4 regions of the Nonomuraea sp. NPDC050643 genome follow, and region 2 is predicted to be linked to each of the others. Evidence: riboswitches for the same ligand, from Rfam matches in the RefSeq annotation. Region 2 holds a riboswitch; each other region holds the start of a gene.

Evidence for each region. A riboswitch is a leader RNA that binds a small molecule or an ion and turns the genes downstream of it on or off. The one in region 2 is predicted to bind cyclic di-AMP.
Region 1: it holds a riboswitch for cyclic di-AMP, as region 2 does, so the genes downstream of both, AB0I15_RS00905 (C40 family peptidase) here and AB0I15_RS40805 (NlpC/P60 family protein) in region 2, are expected to answer to the same signal.
Region 3: it holds a riboswitch for cyclic di-AMP, as region 2 does, so the genes downstream of both, AB0I15_RS56465 (CHAP domain-containing protein) here and AB0I15_RS40805 (NlpC/P60 family protein) in region 2, are expected to answer to the same signal.
Region 4: it holds a riboswitch for cyclic di-AMP, as region 2 does, so the genes downstream of both, AB0I15_RS23735 (hypothetical protein) here and AB0I15_RS40805 (NlpC/P60 family protein) in region 2, are expected to answer to the same signal.

What each region holds. Positions count from the first base shown of each region.
Region 1 is NZ_JBFAIM010000001.1:202,829-207,021, reverse strand. It holds gene AB0I15_RS00915 (branched-chain amino acid aminotransferase) at 1-6, opposite strand, end outside; gene AB0I15_RS00910 (3-isopropylmalate dehydrogenase) at 231-1,277, opposite strand; cyclic di-AMP (ydaO/yuaA leader) riboswitch at 1,377-1,517, shown strand; gene AB0I15_RS00905 (C40 family peptidase) at 1,713-2,117, shown strand; gene AB0I15_RS00900 (SSI family serine proteinase inhibitor) at 2,304-2,693, opposite strand; gene AB0I15_RS00895 (class I SAM-dependent methyltransferase) at 2,800-3,615, shown strand; gene serA (phosphoglycerate dehydrogenase) at 4,085-4,193, opposite strand, start outside.
Region 2 is NZ_JBFAIM010000041.1:109,053-113,245, reverse strand. It holds gene AB0I15_RS40815 (RDD family protein) at 1-324, opposite strand, end outside; gene AB0I15_RS40810 (amino-acid N-acetyltransferase) at 410-979, opposite strand; cyclic di-AMP (ydaO/yuaA leader) riboswitch at 1,255-1,405, shown strand; gene AB0I15_RS40805 (NlpC/P60 family protein) at 1,525-2,454, shown strand; gene AB0I15_RS40800 (LuxR C-terminal-related transcriptional regulator) at 2,482-2,694, opposite strand; gene AB0I15_RS40795 (cytochrome P450) at 3,002-4,084, shown strand; gene lysX (bifunctional lysylphosphatidylglycerol synthetase/lysine--tRNA ligase LysX) at 4,101-4,193, opposite strand, start outside.
Region 3 is NZ_JBFAIM010000079.1:19,505-23,697, forward strand. It holds gene AB0I15_RS56455 (LysR family transcriptional regulator) at 1-631, opposite strand, end outside; gene AB0I15_RS56460 (alpha/beta hydrolase) at 691-1,503, shown strand; gene AB0I15_RS56465 (CHAP domain-containing protein) at 1,770-2,483, opposite strand; cyclic di-AMP (ydaO/yuaA leader) riboswitch at 2,496-2,632, opposite strand; gene AB0I15_RS56470 (aldo/keto reductase) at 3,107-3,928, opposite strand; gene AB0I15_RS56475 (hypothetical protein) at 4,026-4,193, shown strand, end outside.
Region 4 is NZ_JBFAIM010000017.1:17,539-21,731, reverse strand. It holds gene AB0I15_RS23740 (M50 family metallopeptidase) at 1-814, shown strand, start outside; gene AB0I15_RS23735 (hypothetical protein) at 889-1,875, opposite strand; cyclic di-AMP (ydaO/yuaA leader) riboswitch at 1,881-2,024, opposite strand; gene galT (galactose-1-phosphate uridylyltransferase) at 2,093-3,172, opposite strand; gene AB0I15_RS23725 (DeoR/GlpR family DNA-binding transcription regulator) at 3,169-3,948, opposite strand.

The DNA of each region.
Region 1 (4,193 bases), on a different contig from region 2:
GGTCATGACGGCGGTCCTTCTCTCTGCGATCTACCGAAATCTACCGGAACCTGCCCACTGTCCGCGGATCTGCTGCGCGGAGCAGTCGTGCCCGGGAGGCAGTCCCGTACTTCCTATTGTCTCGCTATATGGGATGGCAAGTGGCCGATGGGGTGGTTGGTCCTTTTGGACGCGAAAAAGCGCCTGGCAGTCCTCGTCGGACCGCCAGGCGCGTTCGGAGCTAGGCGGCCCTAGCCGGATACTCGCGCGGTGATGTCGTCGCCGATCTCGTGGGTGGTGCGACCGGCCCAGCCGGTCAGGCGCTCCACGAGGTCGTCGGCGACCGCCTGCTCCACCTTGGCCGACTCGGCGTGCAGGCCGAGGTGGTCGAGGAGCATGGCGACGGACAGGATGGTCGCGGTGGGGTCGGCCTTGCCCTGGCCCGCGATGTCGGGCGCGCTGCCGTGGACCGGCTCGAACATGCTCGGCGTGGTCCGCTCGGGGTTGATGTTGCCGCTGGCCGCCAGGCCGATGCCGCCGGCGATGGCCGCCCCGAGGTCGGTGATGATGTCGCCGAACAGGTTGTCGGTGACGACCACGTCGAAGCGCTCAGGCTGGCTGACGAAGAACATCGAGGCCGCGTCGATGTGGCTGTAGTCGGTCGTGACCTCGGGGTATTCCTCGGCCACGCGGTTGACCGTGCGCTGCCACAGGTCGCCGGCGTAGGCGAGGACGTTCGTCTTGTGGACGAGGGTCAGCTTCTTGCGCGGGCGCGACTTGGCCTTCTCGAACGCGTAACGCACCACGCGCTCGACGCCGTAGGCGGTGTTGAGCGACTCCTGGGTGGCGATCTCGTACGGCGTGCCGCGCCGCATGGCGCCACCGGTGCCCGCGTAGAGGCCCTCGGTGCCCTCGCGGACGACGATCATGTCGATGTCCTCGGGCGGCGTGTCGGCCAGCGGGGTCTCGACGCCGGGGAACAGCTTGACCGGCCGCAGGTTGACGTAGTGGTCGAACTCGAACCGGAGGCGGAGCAGCAGGTCGCGCTCCAGGATGCCGGGCGGCACGCTCGGGTCGCCGACGGCGCCCAGCAGGATCGCGTCGAAGCCGCGCAACTCCTCGAGCACCGCGTCGGGCAGCGTCTCCCCGGTACGGTGATAGCGGGCGGCGCCCAGGTCATAGTGCGTGGGCTCGATCTTCGTGCCGACCGCTTCCAGGACCTTGAGTCCTTCGGCTACGACCTCGGTGCCGATGCCATCCCCAGGGATGACGGCCAGGCGGATGTTACGCGACTCCATGGGCGGTACCTTACCGGCTCGTCTCGACTGACGAACACACCATCTCATTTTTCGGACGCCCGGTTTTGTCCCTATTGCGACCTTTTGACCGTTTCGTTAGAGTCCATCGGGCCTAATCCACGCAGCCCTTGCGTGGAGCCGGGGACCCACTTTCCCCTGGGGCGAATCGGCAACCGCCGTAGGGCCGTCTTCCAGGCCCGAGCCCGTCAGCTAACCCGGCCGGCCTCGTGGAAGGACAGTGTTCTGTCTCGCATCGCCATCGGCCTGGCGGCGGGCGTCGCCGGGCTCATCCTGGCCAGCCCAGCCGCACAGGCGGCCCCTGACAAACAGGCGACCCCCGACAAAGACGTCACCACCCTGACCGGCGCCGAGATCCGGCGCATCCAGGCCAAGCGCGTCCCCACGCCGCCCTGGAAGGCCGCTCTCCACTACGCGATGACCAAACGCGGCATCCCGTACGTCTGGGGCGGCACCAGCGACCGGGGATACGACTGCTCGGGGCTCATGCTCCGGGCGTACGAGTCGGCGGGGATCGAACTGCCCCGCACCGCCCGCGAACAGTACGGGGCGTTCTCCCGGAAGATCGGCTGGGAGAACCTCAAGCCCGGCGACCTCGTCTTCTTCAGCAACCTGGGACACGTGGGGATGATCTCCAAGCCCGGGTTCATGGTGCACGCGCCGCGCAGCGGTGACGTGGTCAAGGAGGAGAAGCTTTCGAGCTGGCGCAGGGACGCCTTCGTGGGGGCGGTCCGGCCCGACCCCGCGGGTGTGCGCCGCTGGTCCAAGGTGCTGGAGAAACGCCGGGCCCCGGCTCCGGACATGCCCACCGCCACCCTCTGAGAACACACCCCCCAGATGAGAACACACCCCCAGAACACCACCCTCAGAACACCGCTCCGGGAACACCACCCTGAGAGCACCGCCCCGAGAACACCGCACTGAGAACACCGCACTGAGAACACCGCTCCGAGAAAGCCGCGAGCGGCCCCGCCTGGCGCGGGGCCGCTCGCCGGTCGCGCCGGGCGATCAGGGCACGATCGGGGCGGCCAGGTTGTCCGCGAAGCACGGGTTCGGGTAGGTCTCCTCGAAGTTCTTCGGCTCGCCGTAGAACACACCGCGGATCTTGACGTGGACCGGGTCGTAGATGCGCGGGCAGGCCACGTCCGGGCGGAACCTGAGCCGCTCCAGATCACCGCCGCTCCTGCGGAGCATGTCGCAGGCGGCGCCCGGGTCGGGGTGGCTGCCGTCGTCCGGGTCACAGGTCAGGAACCAGCGCTGCGCCGCGCCCTGGTGGTACTTCGTGATACTCAGCTCTCCCGCCTGCGCGTGGGCGGGCGCGGCGAGCAGGGCCGCGGCGGCCACGGCGGGCAGGGCCACGGCGGCGACGCGACGGATCGCGGTCAGGGAAGCGTGCATGGGGGACCTCCTCAGCGAACGGATACGCAGCGCGACGCTATCAGTACTCTCCGTGTCCGCGAGGAGAGGTGTCCGTAACCTCAGTCACGGACGTACCGTGGGAGGCATGTCACCCGAGAAGGTGCATCTGACCGAGGAGAAGGCGACCCTCCTCGCCACCCTGTACGGCAAGGCGCTCGACGCGCGCTCCCCCAACCCGATCCTGGGCGACCGGATGGCCGACGAAGTGATCGGCCGGATCGACCACGACTTCACCAAGACGGGCATCACCCCCAGCACCGCCGAGGCCGTCGCCCTCAGGGCCCGGTTCATGGACAGGTGGGCGGGCGAGTTCCTGGCCCGGCATCCGGAGGCCATCGTGCTGCAGCCGGGCTGCGGTCTCGACACGCGCGTCTTCCGGATGGACCCGCCGCCCTCGGTCCGCTGGTACGACCTCGACTATCCCGAGGTCATCGAGCTGCGCGAGCGGCTGTTCCCCGAGCGGCCCGGTTACACCATGATCGGCTCGTCGGCCACCGAGCTGGCCTGGCTGGAGCAGGTCCCCCGCGACGCTCCGGTGCTGGTCGTGGCCGAGGGCCTGCTCTACTACCTCGATCCGGCCGGAGGGCCGGAGCTCCTGCGGGCGATCGTGGAGCGCTTCCCCGGCGGCCAGTTGATCTTCGACGCCCTGAGCCGGCTCGGCCTGCGGCTGCAGAAGCTCAACAAGCCCGTCCAGAACGCCGGGGCCGCGGTCCACTGGGGCATCGACGGCCCGGCCGTTCTGGAGGCGATCCATCCGAGGCTGCGGTGCGTGTCGGCGGTGAGCGCGTTCGAGATCGACGGGTTCGAGGACCTGTCGAAGACCCACCGCGTCTCGGCCTGGATCGTCAAGGCCCTGCCGGGGATGAGGCGGTCGGCCGCCTTCTACCGGCTGGAGTTCTGAAGGACTGTCGGCTGGAGCCCTGAAGGGCTACCGGCCGGAGTTCTGCGGGGCGCCGCCGTTGTCGCGGCGGTCCAGCGCGATCTGCACGGCCTCGGCGGCCTCGTCCTGCTGGTCTTCGGCACGGTTCCAGGCATACATCTCGTACATGTGACTCATCTCATTTCGCGGGCGTGTCTCAGTGGGAAGCCGGACTCCGGTCGCGAATCCGACCGGGCCTGATCTCGTGGTCCGGGTCACGGACCGGACGAAGGGACTTGACGGCCGACGCGACGCCGCACACCGCGGCGAGTCGTCGACCTGCCCTAACAGGCCCCGCCGCGGCAGGTAATAAGTACGAGAACCTGGCGCATTACCGATAACAGTACCTGAGGCATCTCGTTGGATGTCCTAGTATCTCGCATGGTGAGACGCGAAGGGGCCGCCACCCTTTCCGGTGACGGCCCCCTTGTCGCGATGCCGCGAGGAGAGGTCAGTCCTCCAGGTCGACCGTGCGGCCGCTCTCGGCGCCGATCTCCGCCGCGATCTGCTCGACCACCTCGGCCGGGATCGCGGAGTCGACGGTCAGCGCGATGAGCGCC
Region 2 (4,193 bases):
CGCCTGGGACTGCGGTTGCTGACCATACTGCTGCTGGCCGTAGTCGGGCTGGGACTGCTGCTGCTGTCCGTAGCCCTGCTGCTGCCCGTACTGGGGCTGCTGGCCGTAACCCTGTTGCTGGCCATAGCCCTGCTGCTGCTGGCCATAGCCCTGCTGTCCGTACTGGGGCTGTTGCCCGTAGGCATCGTCCGCCCGGTAGCCGATCACAGTCGCGTCGGGGTCGGGCTCGCCGGGGTGGCGGCCCGTGTTCTGCTGCCAGGGATTGGCGGGCGCAGAATTCTCGCCGGATTCGTCCTGTGGGTACGGCGGCTGTCCGGTGCTCACCGTGTCACCTCGCTTCGAGTGCGCATGTGGCACGTGTCAGGACACATGCCTGTGCTGCCCAACGTATCGACATAGGTATCAACAATCACCTTTCCAACTGGTCAAGGTCCGCGTCACCCGATGTCAGATGGAGCAGCATGCGGGTGTTGCCCAGGGTGTTCGGCTTGACGTGTTCGAGGTCGAGGAACTCCGCCACACCCTCGTCGTACGAGGCCAGGAGTTCGGCGTACACCTCAGGCGAGACCGGCGTGCCCTGAATCTGGCGAAAGCCGTGCCTGGCGAAGAAGTCGACCTCAAAAGTTAGACAGAATACACGTCGCAGACCCAGATCCTTCGCGTGCTGTATCAGCGCCGAGACGATCCGGTGGCCGACGCCCATGCCACGGCTATCGGGATCCACGGCCACGGTGCGGACCTCCGCGAGATCCTCCCAGAGCACGTGAAGCGCGCCGCAGCCGACGACCTGCCCGCCCCGCTCGGCCACCCAGAACTCCTGTACGTCCTCGTACAGGGTCACGGTGGCCTTCTCCAGGAGCCGCGGGCCCGCGCCCGCATAGGTGTCCACCAGGCGTCTGACCGTGCGCACGTCGGGCGTGCGGGCACGCCGGACCACGACCGCGGTCTCGGGCACTGTCAGTTCGGCCACCTGCTCCATGGCTCTCCAGAGTACAGATGTCATTACGGTTCGGCCCTAACGCCCATGTCTCGGCCCATCCTGTGGCATCTCTTGGTCAGATGGGCGCGCGGCCGACGAGAACCTGCGTTCGGCAGATGCAAGGGCAAAGAGGGACATAAAGTCTGTTCTGCACGGGTGTGCACGAGATCACCTTGTGACCCTTCAGTTGTGAAACCTCTACAGACTCGGCAGTTGTGGTTGAGCACGAACCCGGAGTGCATTAGTGTCCAGCGACGATGTTCCCCGCGTGTCGCGGGGGGAACACGCCCAATCTCCGCAAGGAGAGCCGGGGAACCGCCGACGGCGACCTCCAACGCCGTCAATGGGGTGAATCCGAGATCATTCGGTAGGGCTGCTCCGGCCCGAACCCGTCAGCTAACCCGGTAGGCGTCGATGAGAGGAGCTGGTTGGTGAAGGGCACGCTCGGTCGTGAGGGGAAGTCGGCGGGCGAACACGCCCGCCCTCATGAACGAGTTCGGCGGCCATACCGCTTGGGTGTGGCGAGTCTCACAGTCGCCGCGTTAATGATCGCCGTTCCCGTCGGTTCGGCGTCCGCGGACCCCAAGCCCTCCCTCCAGGACATGGCCAAGCAGGTCGAGAAGCTGCACGTCGACATCGAGACGCTGGCCGAGCAGTACAACGACCAGCGGGAGAAGCTCAAGACCGCCAAGAAGGCGGCCGAGGCTGCGGAGAAGACGCTGTCGACCAGCGAGGCCGACCTCGCGGCCAAGCACGCCAAGGTCGCCATGCTGGCCCAGAACGCCTACATGACCGGCGGCCTGGGCAGGGTGCTGGCCTTCACCTCCGCCGAGGACCCCGACACCTTCCTCGACCGCGCCGCGACCACGTACGTGCTCGAGCAGCAGCAGGGCCAGGAGCTCAGCCAGGTCACCAAGGCCAGGGAGACCGCCGAGCGCGCCAGGTCGGGCGCCAAGTCGCGCATCGCGGAGGTCCAGAAGCTCGTCACCGAGCTCGACACCAAGCGCGACAAGATCACCAAGCTGGTCACCAAGGTCGAGAGCAACCTGTTCAGGCGAGCCCTGGGCGAGGCCGGCCGTCCCGGCACCCGGGCGACGCGCGTCAATCTGCCGATCGCCGGCGGCGGCAAGGCGGCCCAGGCGGCGCGGTGGGCGCTCACGCAGCAGCTCAAGCCGTACGTCTGGGGCGCGGAAGGTCCCAGCTCCTACGACTGCTCCGGTCTGGTCATGGCCGCCTACCAGCAGGTGGGCATCTCACTGCCCCACTACACCGGCAGCCAGTGGACCGCGGGCAGGCACATCGACCGCTCCGAGCTACGGCCGGGCGACCTGGTGTTCTTCTACAGCGACCTGCATCACGTCGGCATCTACCTCGGCGGCGGCATGATGGTGCACGCCCCGCAGACGGGTGACGTCGTACGGATCGCCTCGATCGCCCGGCGGCCGTTCGCCGGCGCGGTGCGCATCGCCGACTGAGAACGCTTTCCCCGTAACCGGACGCCGTTAGATCAACTGGCGGCGGGCAGCCCACGCCACGGCCTCGATCGCCGTGGCAACGCCGATACGGTCGCAGATGCACCGTAATCTTCGGCGTACTGTGCGTCCGCTGATATCCAGACGTCTGCCCACCCGATCGACCGTAACTCCTTTGGCCAGCTCCGCCAGTAACGCCAAATCCGCATGGCTCAGCTCAACGCCTTCAGTGAGCACATCCATCGGGAGCCCTCCCCCCCAACAGCAGAACTTGGGCCTCTCGACCGGGCCAAAGTTGCTCCTCGCAGACCGTAAACGCATCTTGGAAAGGTCGTCAAGCACGATAATCTCCGTGCTTGACGAGGTCTATTGACATGATCCGTTATATATGACGTACTCGCCATATGTCGGGACAGGTCGGCCTCGGATGAGCGATCTCATGGAGCCTTCCGGAACGGCGGATCCATTGTCAAAGAGCCCAGTGGATGTGCTGGGTTTTGATCCGTTCAATCCGGAATTTCTGCGTGATCCTTATGCCGGTTATCGCGAGATGAGCGCGCGTGGCGCGATCTTCCCCACGCGTGCGGGGTTACTCGTCGCCACCACCCACGACCTCTGTACGACGCTCCTGCGCGACCCCCGGTTCGGCCGCGGCTCCAGCCCCCTGAGCAACAGAGAGCCAGGTCAGCCCGTCGAATCGTTCCTCTGGATGGACCCGCCCGACCACACCAGGCTGCGGGGGCTGGTCAGCAGGGCGTTCACCCCGCGCATGCTCGAACGGCTCCGCCCCCGCGTCGAGGCGATCACCGCCGGGCTGATCGACGGGCTGTCGGATGAGGCCGACCTCGTGTCCGGTTTGGCATACCCGCTGCCGGTCATGGTGATCAGCGAGATGCTCGGGGTGCCCCCGGAGGACCATGAACGTTTCCGCGGCTGGAGTGAGACCCTGGCTCGCGGACTTGACCCGATGCTTACAGACGACCTCGTATCGGAAAGCGGCCGGGCCGGAAGGGAGTTTCGCGACTACTTCCGAGGGCTGCTCACATTACGGCGGGAGCGGCCCGGAGAGGACCTCCTGAGCGCCCTGGCGGGCGTCGAGGGGTTGACGGAGGCCGAGTTACTGGCCACCTGTGTGCTGCTGCTCGTGGCCGGCCACGAGACGACCGTCAACCTCATCGGCAACGGGGTGCTGCACCTGGCCGGGCGCGGCCTGCTGCGCCACGCGGCCGATCGGCCCAAACAGGTGGTCGAGGAGGTGCTCAGGTACGACCCGCCGGTCCAGCTCACCTCCAGGGTCGCGCTGGAGGACACGACGCTCGGCGGTGTGCCGGTGCCGAAGGACACCCCGGTGGTCGCCCTGATAGGCGCGGCCAATCGCGACCCCGCCGTGTTCCCCGATCCGGACCGGTTCGACGTGGCGCGGGATCCCGGGCGGCACGTGGCGTTCGGGCTGGGCATCCACTTCTGCCTGGGGGCGACGCTGGCCAGGATGGAGGGCGAGATCGCGCTCTCCGCGCTGGCCAGGGCGGCGCCGGAGCTGGAACTGACCGAGGCGGAGCCGCCGTACAAGGCGAATGTGGTGCTGCGCGGGCTGGCGAGACTGCCGGGCCGGCGGGGGCGGCTCATGCCGTGAGACGCCCCCGCGGCGCTCAGTGGGTGGGCTTGACCAGCGGGAACAGGATGGTCTCGCGGATGTTCCTGCCGGTGAAGGCCATGATCATCCGGTCGATGCCCACCCCCAC
Region 3 (4,193 bases), on a different contig from region 2:
GCGGCACCTGGGCGGCCTGGGCGGCGCTCATGATCAGCGGCCGGCAGCCGGCCGTGGTGAGGATGAACGGCCGCCCGGCCAGGTCGGCCAGGCGCACGGCCTTCCGGGCGGCCAGCGGGTGCCCGGCGGGCATGACGGCCAGCATGTCGTGGGTGCTCAGGTGCGCGGTGTGCAGGCCGGGGGCGGGCAGGGTGACCACGCCGACCTCGGCGGCGCCCCGGTGCAGCCATTCGCGGATGTCGTCGTCGACGCCTTCGAACAGGCGTACCCGGACCTGGGGGTAGCGGTCGGTGAACGCGCGCAGGAGCCTGGCCACGAGCGTGCCCGTGGCGCTGGGGAGGCTGGCCAAGCGCAGCTCGCCGGTGATCTGGCCGCTGGCGGCGGCCACGTCGGCGCGGATGAGGTCGAAGTGGCGCAGCGCCTCGCGGGCCCGGGTGAGGGCGCGGCGGCCGGCCTCGGTGAGGGCGATGCCGTCGCGGTGGCGTACGAACAGGGCCGCGCCCAGCTCGCGCTCCAGCGTGGCGATGGCGCGGCTGACGGCGGGCTGGGACATGCCGCTCTCCTCGGCCGCCGCCGTGAAACCGCCGCGCTCGGCGACCGCGATCAGCACCCGGAGCTGCGCTAATGTCATACCGCCATACCCTAGATGATATTTGACCGGGCCCTCTCAAGAACATCATGGTTATGGCCATGCGGAAGACGATCGAAGTGGACGGGCTGCGGGCCGGATATCTGACGGCGGGCGATCGAGGCCCGATGGTGCTGCTGCTGCACGGCACCTACTGGAGCCGGGTGTGGCGGCCGGTGCTCGGCGACCTGGCGGCGGCCGGGCTGCGGCCGGTGGCGGTGGACCTGCCCGGGCTGGGGCGTTCGGAGGGGGAGCTGACCCCGGAAACGGCCACCGTGCCCGCGCTGGCGGCCTGGGTGGCCAGGTTCGCGGCGGCGCTGGGCGCGGACGTGCCGCTCGCCGTGGCCGGGCACGACATCGGCGGCGCGGTCGCGCAGCACCTGCTGGTGGGTGACGCGCTGAAGGTGCGCAGGCTGGCGCTGGTCAACTCGGTCACGTACGACTCGTGGCCGGTGCCGGGGGTGGCCCGCTTCCGCGACCCGGCCGTGGTGGCGGCGACGACGGTCGAGGACGTGCTGGCCGCGCGCCGTACGGCGGTCACGACGGCCCTGGCCCGACCGGCGACGGAGGCCGAGCTGGCCGACTACCTCGACCCGTGGACCGACGCGCGGGTCTGCCGGTCCTGGATGGCCCTGGCCGGCGCGGCCGACAGCCGCTACACGCTCGACCTCGTCCCCGCGCTGCGCGCCGACGAGACGCCGAAGCTGCTGGTCTGGGGGGAGGACGACACGTTCCAGGAGGTACGCCACGCCGAGCGGTTCACGGCCGAGATGCCGAACACCACGCTCGTCCGGATCCCGGGGGCCGGTCACATCCCGATGGAGAACGACCCGGCCGGGGTCGCCGGCGCACTGGCGAACTTCTTCCTCAGCTGACCCAGCCCCTGAACGGGCCTTACGCCGGCGCCTTGCCCGCGAAAGGAACGTCGCAGGAGGGGCACGCTGACCCGCGTACGTGTCCGTCAGGCCGTGACCGTGACTTTACCGGCGCTCAACCCGTCAGCGGACGGTGACCAGCCGACGGCCATGACGTTCCAGAGCCAGGCCGCCGGTGTCGTGTTGGGAAATGCGACAAGCGCGCGCCTCCCTTGTGGGGAGACGCGCGCTTGTGGAAAGGCAGGGGCCCTCTCGGGCCGTCCTCGTCAGGCGGCGTACTCGGGGTAGCCGTAGCCGACGACCTGCGACTTGGGCCGGGTGCGCTCCTCGACCTTGCCGTTGCCGGTGTTGCCCTCGACGGTGGAGATGGTGCCGTTCTGGTTGTCCTTCACGACGAACCCGACGTGCTGGATGTCGCTGATGTCCTTGCTGCCGCTCCACGAGAAGAAGACGACGGCGCCGGGCTTGGCGAGGGTGCCGAAGCGGTTGTTGGCCGCGAACCACTTGGCGTGGGCGACGGTGTAGGCGTCCCAGCCCACCTGCGGGCGGGCGCCGGTCTGCTCACCGACCCAGGAGACGAACATCGAGCACCAGGCGGCGTTCAGGTACGCGGCGCGGTTGCCGCCGTCGCGGGCCACGGTCTCGGCGGCGCGCTGCGAGTTGGCGTACCACTGCTGGAACTTGGTGCCGCCGCCGCTGGCGTTCTCGGAGGTGCCCACCTGGGCCTTGGCCAGGGCGAGTACCTGACTGGCGGTGACGTTGACCTTGGTCTCTTCGGAGTGGTCGGTGCTGGCGCCGGCCTTGTGGGCGGCGATCGCGGCGGTCGGGTGCTTCGCGGCGGTGGCCGCGGCGACTCCGGTCGGGGTGTCGGCGTTGGCGGTGGCGGCGTGGCCGCCGAGGGCCGAGGCGATGATGGTGGCGCCGAGAACGGCGCGAGCGATGTTGACCTTGGGTGCAGCGGTAATAGGATGCTTGGCCATCGAGGGGGTTACTCCTTGCTTCCATGCCGCTTACCGGGTTAGCTGACGGGTTCGGGCGTGGAAGCTGCCCTACGGCACCGAAGTGCCGATTCACCCCAAAGGACTGGGTCCCCGGTTCCGCCCGGAGGCGGATTCAGCGGTCACAGGACGATCCTGTGATGTGTCGTGCGATGGTCAGACATAGCCGGACAAACCGGATGTATGTCTCAAGATGCCCCATAAGGTAATACATGAGGCAAGAGGATTACAAATCCATAAAAGCCCAGCTAGGCGACGTGCCTGTGAGCGTCGGCCGGAACCCCTGTCATGGCAAGGGATTCGTCAAGAGGCAAGATCGAGAAATTCGTTCCGCCTGCCGGCCGGGATGACGCGGTTCGGTGTGTGCCCGATCCGTTCGTGGCCGGGGATCCGCCACCGGAGCCCCACGTTCGCGGGGTCCGCGGCTTCCGTCCGCGTCGACTGGCTACAACACCGGCCTGACCAGGGTAATTCCCGGGCAATGTGATCGCCATGAAAGCGTCCTGGCGGCCGAGGTAGGGGACAACACGGGCCGCTCTGGGTTCATTCCCTGGGGCGCCGGCGGGCGGCCGCTCGTAGCGGAGCCCGCCCGCCGGGGATCCTCGTCACGTCATGTTGAAGGTGTCCGGATCCGGCCCGAAGCGCCGGCCCTTGTTCATCGCCCCGATGGCCGCGAGGTCCTCGGTGTCCAGGATGAAGCCGAACACGTCGATGTTCTCGGCGATCCGCGACGGCGTCACGGACTTGGGGATGACGACGTTGCCGACCTGCAACTGCCACCGCAGCACGATCTGCGCCGGCGTCTTGCCGTGCTTGTCCGACAGCACCTTCAGCGCCGGGTCGTCCAGCAGCCCCTTGCCCTGGCCCAGCGGGCTCCACGCCTCCGTGAGGATGCCGTTGGCCTCGTGGAAGCGCCGCATCTCCCGCTGCTGCAGGTACGGGTGCAGCTCGATCTGGTTGATGGACGGCGTGATGTCCGTCTCGTTCATGAGCCGGGTGAGCGTCTCGACCGTGAAGTTGGAGACGCCGATGGCCTTGGCCCGCCCGTCGCGGTAGATCTTCTCCATGGCCTTCCACGCCTGCACGTACTTGTCCTGCTTCGGCACGGGCCAGTGCATGAGGTAAAGATCTACGTAGTCGAGCCCCAGGCGGGCCAGGCTCTCGTCGAAGGCGGCCTCGGCGCGGCCGTGGTCGCCGTTCCACAGCTTCGTGGTGACGAACACCTTCTCGCGCGGCAGCCCGCTCTCGCGTACGGCCCGCCCCACGCCCTCCTCGTTGTCATAGGCGGCCGCGGTGTCGACGTGCCGGTAGCCGGTCTTCAGCGCCGTCCGCACGGCCTGCTCGGCCTCGTCGGCCGGAACCTGCCAGACGCCGTACCCGAGCTGCGGGATCTGCACGCCGTCCGTGTTGAGCATGAGCGAATTCATACCCTCCATTGTTCACGCCCAGTTTCTGAGCGCTTAAGGCGGCGGGGCTAGCTTGAAGCGGTCGTGAACGGGCTATCACCCGGCTGGGAGGGCAGGAGTGGTCAAACAGGCGTCGGCCTGGGTGGAGTCGCCGCTCCAGATGCTGTGCGCCGTCGAAGCCCATCATGCCGGGCTCCTCGGCCCGGTGTCCGTCGTCGTGCCCCGGGCAGGCCTGCGGCCACTGAAGGCGACCCGCCGCGAACTGCGCGCCCTCGGGCTGCCGGAC
Region 4 (4,193 bases), on a different contig from region 2:
CGACACCAACACCTGCGTGATCCCGCTCGCGGAGCAGCGCACGGAGTGCAAGGCCACCGACAAGCCCACGCCCGCCGCCCAGGCGGGCCTGAAGCCGGGTGACCGCCTGGTCTCCTTCGACTCCAAGCCGATCGGCTCCTGGCCCGACGCCACCCGCCTGATCCGCTCCCACGGCCCCGGCCCGGTGCAACTCGGCATCCAGCGCGACGGCAAGCCGATGACGCTCAACGTCACGCTCATCGCCCAAGACCGCCCCAACCTCGAGGACCCCGAGAAGGTCGACAAGAACGTCGGCTTCCTCGGTGTCCTGCCCACCGAGGTCATGCAGCAGCAGAGCCTCGGCCAGGTCGTCGGCTACATGGGCGAGCTGACGGCCAGGGTGGCGGGCTCGCTGGTCAACCTGCCGGAGAAGATGGTCGGCGTCTGGCACGCGGCCTTCTCGGGCGAGGAGCGCGACCCCGAGGGCCCGGTGGGCGTGGTCGGCGCGGGCCGCATGGGCGGTGAGATCCTCGCCTCCGACCTGTCCAACGAGAAGAAGATCGCCATCTTCGTCAACCTGCTGGCCGGCTTCAACCTGGCCATCGGCATGTTCAACCTGATCCCGCTGCTGCCACTCGACGGCGGGCACATCGCGGGCGGGCTGTGGGAGGGCATCAAGCGGGGCTACGCCAAGGTCATGCGGCGGCCCGAGCCCGCTTACGTGGACATCGCGAAGGTGCTGCCGCTGACGTACGCGATCGCGATCGTGATGATGATCATGGCCGGCCTGCTGGTCTACGCCGACCTGGTCAACCCGCTCACGCTCACCAACTGACCCCGGGCCCGGCCGACAACGGACGGAAGGCCCCGCGGAACCCCTCGGTTCCGCGGGGCCTTCCGCCGTCCGCCTCAGTTCATCGAGATGTGCACGTGGTCGTAGTGGTTCTCGGTGACGCTGCCCCGGTCCGACATCGTGCGCCAGCCGGATCCGTGGTTGATGCGCTGCTTCCAGATCACGTACTTGAGGCCGAGCTTGCCCTTGTTCTTGATCGCCCATTCCGCGATCCGGTCGCCGAGCGCGTTGTTGGCGGCGCTGGGCATCGACCCGCCCGTGCTCATCATGAAGTCGCACGCCCGCCCGAGCGGGTGCTCGCCGCTCGAGCCGGAGCGGAAGCAGCCCACGTCGAACGGCAGCGAGAAGTTCTTCTCCACCTGCGCCTTCATCAGCCGCGTACGGGAGGTGATGTTGTCCGTGCCGCTCGGCAGCTCGGGCGCCCAGGAGCCGTCGGTGTTGCGGCCCGACCCGAACGGCACCAGGTCCTCCAGCTTCTCGCGGATGTCCTTGATGACGTCCTCGGCGTCGTCGCGCTGCCTCGTCACCTCGGCCGCGTCGTCGCGGATCTTGTCCGCCAGCGCCGCGGCCTCCTCGCTGGCCTTCTTCCTGTCGTCGCGGGCCTTGGCCACGCTCTGCACGACGGCCTGTTGCTCGGCCGTGAGCTGTTCGAGCAGGGCCGCGCTCGAGCTGTTGTCGGGAAGCATGAAGCCGGGCAGCGAGGCGTCGGCGTTCTGGTAGCGCAGCCGGGCGATCTCGGCCACCCGCTGCTCGGCGGTCACCAGCGTCTGCTCGGCGGTGGCCAGCCTGGCCTTCGCCGCCTTGGCGGCCTCCTGCGCCTTGGCCAGCTCGACACGCTTGAGGTTGTACTTCTCGATCAGCTTGTCGACCTTGGTGTTGAGCCGCTTGAGCTGGGCGCGAAGCTGGGATTCCGAGGGTTTGGGGGCGGACTGCACCGCGGCCGGTGCTGTTATGGAGGCCGACGCCGCGGTCGCCGGGAGGGCGGCGAAGGCGGTGGCGGTGATGAGACAGATGGCAAGACTCGCGGGGGACGAAGCCGCCACGTAGGTGTTCCTCTCCCTCTGCCGACCGGGTTAGCTGACGGGTTCGGGCATGGGAGGCTGCGGCCCTACCACCGAAGTGGATTCACCCCAGGTGCGGATTGGGTCCCCGGCTCCCGGGTGACGCGCCCGGGATTAGGCGTGCAACGACCGTTACGGTCGGTGCATATGGGGATATTAGTGGTAGATCACGAGTCATGCGACCTTAAGTAGAAATCTATTAGTGATCTACTTGTGATCGAAGCATGCGGGCGGCCTCCTCCGGCAGCACGTCGTTCACGAAGGCGCCCATCGCGGACTCCGAGCCCGCCAGGAACTTCAGCTTGTTCGGCGCCCGCCGGACGCTGAACAGCTCCAGATGCAGGTACGCCAGCTCCCGGTCCTGCCGCACGGGCGCCTGGTGCCACGCCGAGATGTACGGCATCACGACGCCGAACAGCCCGTCGAACGCCCGCAGCACCGAGGTGTACAGCGGGGCGAAGGCAGCCCGCTCCTCCTCCGTGAGCGCCGCCAGATCGGGCATCTGCCGGTGCGGATACACGTGCACCTCGAACGGCCACCGCGCGGCGGCCGGCACGAAGGCCGTCCACAGCTCGTTCGTGGCCACCACCCGGGTCCCGGCCGCCCGCTCGGCGGCCAGCACGTCGGCGAACAGGTTGCCGGGGCCCTTGTACCGGGAGGCCGCGCCGAGTTGCAGCTTGGTCCTGGGCGTGACGTAGGGGTAGGCGTAGATCTGGCCGTGCGGATGGGAGATCGTGATGCCGATCTCCTCGCCCCGGTTCTCGAAGCAGAACACCTGCTCCACGCCCTCGATCCCGGACAGCTCGGCCGTGCGGTCGGCCCACGCCTCCATGACCAGCTCCACCTGGGCGTCGGGGAGCCGGGAGAAGGAGGAGGAGTGGTCAGAGGTGAAGCACACCACCTCACACCGCCCCACAGCCGGACGGACCTCACTCAGACCGCCGACATCCTGATAAGTCCCAAAATTTCCAGAAAAGGAGGGGAAGCGGTTTTCGAACGTCACCACGTCGTAGTCGTACGCCGGGATCTCCGTCGAGCGATCGTCCGACGACGGGCACAGCGGGCACTCGGCGGTGCCACCGGTCGGCAGGAACGTCCGCGTCTGCCGGTGCCCGGCGATCGCGACCCACTCCTCCGTCAGCGGGTCGTAACGCAGCTCGGACGCCACCGGCCGGGGCTCGAGCGTCCGTCGGTCGATCGCGCTCCTGTCGGCGTCGTCGCGCCGGTCGAAGTAGATCAGCTCTCGGCCGTCGGCCAGGTGGGTGATGGTGCGTTTCAAGGCGAGCCCTCCGCGATGATCAGTTCTCCGGCCCGTTCGGCCAGCTCAGTGCGTGCGTCCTCGGGCAGCCCCGCGTCGCTGATGACCACGTCGGCCTCGGTCAGCTCGGCGATGGTGCTGATGCCGACGGTGTTCCACTTGGTGTGGTCGGCGGGGACGACCAGCCGGTGCGCGGCGGTGACCAGCTCTCTGTCGGTCTCCGACTCGAGCAGGTTGGGCGTGGTGAACCCGGCCCGCACGCTCATCCCGTGCACGCCGAGGAAGAGCGTGTCCACGTGCAGCCGGCGGATCGCGGACACGGCCACGGGGCCGACCAGGGCGTCGGACGGCGTGCGCACGCCCCCGGTCAGCACGACCGTACGGTCGGCGCGCGGGTTGCGGTGGAAGACCTCGGCGACGGGGATCGAGTTCGTGATCACGGTCAGGTCGGGCATGCCGATCAGATGGTGGGCCAGCGCCCACGTCGTGGTGCCGGCGGACAGGGCCACGGCCGTCCCCGGCCGGACGAGCTGGGCCGCGCGCCGCGCGATGGCCTCTTTCTCCTGCTGCTGGCGGGCGGACTTGGCGGTGAAGCCGGGCTCCTCGGTCGAGCCGGGGCCCAGGGCGGTCGCGCCGCCGTGCACCTTCTCCAGCAGGCCGCGCTCGGCCAGCACCTCGAGGTCGCGGCGGATGGTCATGTCGGAGACGCCGAGCTCGCGTACGAGATCGGCCACCCGGACGCCGCCGTTGCTGCGCACGCGTTCGAGGATCGTCTGCTGACGCTGCTGTGCGAGCACGTCCGCCCCTTCCAACAGATTCCACCAAATTATGACACGGAATTGTTGGGGAATGTTAGTTCGTCGTGGACTGCTTGCGCTGGTCAACGGGGAGAGGGACGTTGGGGGCTCATGGTGCGGTCGATCAGCGTCGCCTGACGGCGGCACTGGCCGGCGACACCATTCAACCGGCACTCATTCAACCGGCGTCGTTGAGCCGGCCGGACATCGGAGGCGAGCTTATGGCCAGGCGAGCACGCAAGGGC